2 regions of the Streptomyces sp. NPDC059201 genome follow, and region 2 is predicted to be linked to the other one. Evidence: predicted binding sites of a transcription regulator. Region 2 holds the regulator's gene; the other holds the start of a gene.
The links. Region 2 encodes HrcA, which represses chaperone genes, less so after heat shock. Its sites were predicted from a motif close to TTNGCACTCNGNNNNNCNGAGTGCNAA; they were not measured.
Positions count from the first base shown of each region.

Region 1: groES (co-chaperone GroES) is a predicted target of HrcA. The motif match lies at 910-936, and genes of this name have one in related genera.

Region 1 is NZ_JBHZBB010000004.1:238,734-240,929, reverse strand. Features, by position in the region: gene ACFXMG_RS15400 (polysaccharide deacetylase family protein) at 1-284, shown strand, start outside; gene ACFXMG_RS15395 (hypothetical protein) at 281-448, shown strand; gene ACFXMG_RS15390 (hypothetical protein) at 466-804, opposite strand; gene groES (co-chaperone GroES) at 1,083-1,391, shown strand; gene groL (chaperonin GroEL) at 1,502-2,196, shown strand, end outside.
Region 2 is NZ_JBHZBB010000002.1:240,426-242,621, reverse strand. Features, by position in the region: gene dnaJ (molecular chaperone DnaJ) at 1-853, opposite strand, end outside; gene hrcA (heat-inducible transcriptional repressor HrcA) at 854-1,873, opposite strand; gene ACFXMG_RS06895 (MBL fold metallo-hydrolase) at 2,012-2,196, shown strand, end outside.

The DNA.
Region 1 (2,196 bases), on a different contig from region 2:
GCCCCGAGCTCTTCCGGCCGCCGTACGGCAACTACAACGAGGACACCCTGCGCGCCGCGAAGTCCTGCGGCGTCAAGGCCGTCCCGCTCTGGGCCTCCGAGGCGTTCCCCGACCACATGGAGTGGCGCGAGTGGGACCGCGACCTGCACCCCGGCGACATCGTCCTCACCCACTTCCGCGGCGAGGAGGACTGGAAGGGCAGCATGCCCGACATGATCCGCCGGGTCATGAACGTGATCACGTCCAAGGGGTACGCGGTCGCCAAGCTGGAGGACTACGTATGAGCCGGCTGCGCCCGCTCGTGGTCGCCGCACTCCTCCTCGGCCTCACCGGCTGCGCCTCCGCCGTCGACCCGCTCGAACGCCTCGGCCGCAAGGCGGTGGAGCGCGTCGGCGACCACGAGACCGGCCACCAGGAGCGGGTCCGGGCGGAGGGAGCCCGGGACTGACCTCCGCCGGGGCGCCCTCACCCCCGGCCCGCGGCGGCGACGGACGCGACGACCGTGACGACCGTGACGACGGCGAGCAGCCCCGCCGCGCCCAGCTGGGTCCAGGCCGCCGCCCGCAGGCCGCGCCTCCACAGCACCCGGCCGGTCACCGCCACGAGCGCCGTGAGGCCGGCGAACCACCACACCGGCGCCCAGTCCGCCGGGTACGGGCCGGGGCCCTGAGGGGCGCCCCGGCCCAGGCCCCGCGCCGCCGTCACCACCATGACCGCCAGGGCGGCGAGGACGTCCGCCGCCAGCGCCAGGACGGCCAGGGCGACATCGAGGGCCGGGCGGCCCGGGGGCCGGGGAGACGTCATCCCCCCACCCTCGTACGGAACCCCGGGCTCCGCGCGTACGTTCCCCGGATCGGGGCCGGGACGCGGCACCGGCGCGCCCTCCCGGGACCGCCACGGGGTGAGGAATTGGCACTCCGCTTGACCGAGTGCTAATCGCGGTCATAGTCTCGGCTCTGGCACTCCCCACTGGAGAGTGCCAACACAGCGACGGGCAGGTCCGGCACCCGCGACGACGGATCGACCTGGTCGCCACCTCAGACAGTTAACCCCGCGAGATCTCCGAAGGGGGAGGTCGGATCGTGACGACCGCCAGCTCCAAGGTTGCCATCAAGCCGCTTGAGGACCGCATCGTGGTCCAGCCGCTCGACGCCGAGCAGACCACGGCCTCGGGCCTGGTCATCCCGGACACCGCGAAGGAGAAGCCCCAGGAGGGCGCCGTCCTCGCCGTGGGCCCGGGCCGCTTCGAGAACGGCGAGCGCCTGCCGCTCGACGTCAAGGTCGGCGACGTCGTGCTCTACAGCAAGTACGGCGGCACCGAGGTGAAGTACAACGGCGACGAGTACCTCGTCCTCTCGGCCCGCGACGTGCTCGCGATCATCGAGAAGTAAGACGACGCCGTACCCGCATGGAACCGCGCCCCTGACCCCTTGATCTCTTGGGCGTCCAGGGGCGCGGTTAGTTTTTCCCACACGATTTCCGAGAGGGCTGAACCGCTCCCATGGCGAAGATCCTGAAGTTCGACGAGGACGCCCGTCGCGCCCTTGAGCGCGGCGTCAACAAGCTTGCCGACACGGTGAAGGTGACGATCGGCCCCAAGGGCCGCAACGTCGTCATCGACAAGAAGTTCGGCGCCCCCACCATCACCAACGACGGTGTCACGATCGCCCGCGAGGTCGAGCTCGACGACCCGTACGAGAACCTCGGCGCCCAGCTCGTGAAGGAGGTGGCGACCAAGACCAACGACATCGCGGGTGACGGCACCACCACCGCCACCGTGCTCGCCCAGGCGCTCGTCCGCGAGGGTCTGCGCAACGTCGCCGCCGGCGCCTCCCCGGCCTCCCTGAAGAAGGGCATCGACGCGGCCGTCAAGGCCGTCTCGGACGAGCTGCTCGCCACCGCGCGCCCGATCGACGACAAGTCGGACATCGCCGCCGTCGCCGCGCTCTCCGCCCAGGACCAGCAGGTCGGCGAGCTCATCGCCGAGGCCATGGACAAGGTGGGCAAGGACGGTGTCATCACCGTCGAGGAGTCCAACACCTTCGGCCTGGAGCTGGAGTTCACCGAGGGCATGGCCTTCGACAAGGGCTACCTCTCCCCGTACATGGTCTCCGACCAGGAGCGTATGGAGGCCGTCCTCGACGACCCGTACATCCTGATCAACCAGGGCAAGATCTCCTCGATCCAGGACCTGCT
Region 2 (2,196 bases):
GCTGCACCTTGGTGCCGAGCGCCGCCGCCGTCATCGGGAGGGTGACCGTGCAGTGCAGGTCGTCGCCGCGCCGCTGGAAGACCTCGTGCGGGGTCTCCTGGATCTCGACGTACAGGTCGCCGGCGGGGCCGCCGCCGGGGCCGACCTCGCCCTCGCCCGCGAGCTGGATCCGGGTGCCGTTGTCGACACCGGCCGGGATCTTCACCGTCAGCGTGCGGCGCGACCGGACGCGCCCGTCGCCCGCGCACTCGGGGCACGGGGTCGGGACGACGGTGCCGAAGCCCTGGCACTGGGGGCAGGGCCGGGAGGTCATGACCTGGCCGAGGAACGACCGGGTGACCTGCGAGACCTCGCCGCGGCCGCGGCACATGTCACAGGTCTGCGCGGAGGTCCCGGGCGCGGCGCCCTCACCCGAACAGGTGGTGCAGACGACGGCCGTGTCGACCTGGATGTCCTTGGTGGTGCCGAAGGCCGCCTCGTTGAGGTCGATCTCCAGACGGATCATGGCGTCCTGGCCGCGGCGGGTCCGCGAGCGCGGTCCGCGCTGCGAGGCCGTGCCGAAGAAGGCGTCCATGATGTCGGAGAAGTTGCCGAAGCCACCGGCCCCGAAGCCGCCCGCGCCCGCGCCGCCGGAGGCGGAGAGGGGGTCGCCGCCCAGGTCGTAGACCTGCTTCTTCTGCGGGTCCGACAGGACCTCGTAGGCGGCGTTGATCTCCTTGAACCGCTCCTGCGTCTTCGGGTCCGGATTGACGTCCGGGTGAAGCTCGCGGGCGAGGCGCCGGAAGGCCTTCTTGATCTCGTCCTGGGAAGCGTCGCGGCGCACGCCGAGTGTGGCGTAGTAGTCCGTGGCCACTTACGACTCCGCCAGGATCTGTCCGACGTAACGTGCCACTGCGCGTACCGCTCCCATCGTTCCGGGGTAGTCCATGCGGGTCGGTCCGACCACGCCGAGTTTGGCGACTGCCTCGCCGCCCGAACCGTAGCCGACCGAGACGACGGACGTGGAGTTCAGCCCCTCGTAGGCGTTCTCGTGCCCGATGCGTACGGTCATGCCCGATTCCTTGACCTCGCCGAGCAGCTTGAGGAGCACGACCTGCTCCTCAAGGGCCTCCAGGACGGGCCTGATGGTCAGCGGGAAGTCGTGTCCGAAGCGGGTGAGATTGGCGGTGCCGCCGATCATCAGCCGCTCCTCGTGCTCCTCCACGAGCGTCTCCAGGAGCGTCGCGAGCACGGTGGAGACCGTGGCGCGGTCCTCCGGCTCCTCGAAGGACTCCGGGAGGTCCTGCACCAGCTGCGGCACGTCGGCGAAGCGACGGCCGCCGACCCGGCTGTTCAGCCGGGCCCGCAGATCGGCGAGGGAGGTCTCGCCGAAGGGCGCGGGGCAGTCGATCACCCGCTGCTCGACCCGTCCGGTGTCCGTGATCAGGACGAGCATCAGCCGGGCCGGGGCCAGCGACAGCAGCTCGACGTGACGGATCGAGGAGCGGGTCAGCGACGGGTACTGCACGACGGCGACCTGCCGGGTCAGCTGCGCGAGCAGCCGCACCGTACGGCCCACGACGTCGTCGAGGTCCACGGCGCCGTCGAGGAAGTTGTGGATGGCGCGCCGCTCGGGGGTCGACAGCGGCTTGACGCCGGCCAGCCGGTCCACGAAGAGGCGGTAGCCCTTGTCGGTGGGGATCCGGCCCGCGCTGGTGTGGGGCTGGGCGATGAACCCCTCCTCCTCCAGCACCGCCATGTCGTTACGCACGGTGGCGGGCGACACGCCGAGCTTGTGGCGCTCGGTGAGCGCCTTGGAGCCGACCGGCTCCTCCGTCCCGACGTAGTCCTGGACGATGGCGCGCAGCACCTCGAGTCTGCGTTCGCTCAGCACGCGCACACCTCCCGCTCCAGCCGTTCCGGTTGCTCCGCTTTTGGCACTCGCCCTGCCCGAGTGCCAGGAAACCCCCGGCCAGTGTACGGCCGGGCCCGTCGCTCCTGGCAAGGAGGCGGACCCGCTAGCGTCGGTGGCATGCACATCGACGAGGCGGTCTGGGCGGCTCAGGGGTGGGAACGGCTCGCGGACGGAGTGGGCCGCCGACGGCTCCCCACCTGGGACGCGACCACCGGACTGGTCGTGGGGGAACGGGCCGTGCTGCTGTACGACACGGGCGCCACGCTCGCCGAGGGCGCCGAGATCCGGGCCCAGGCGGAGGC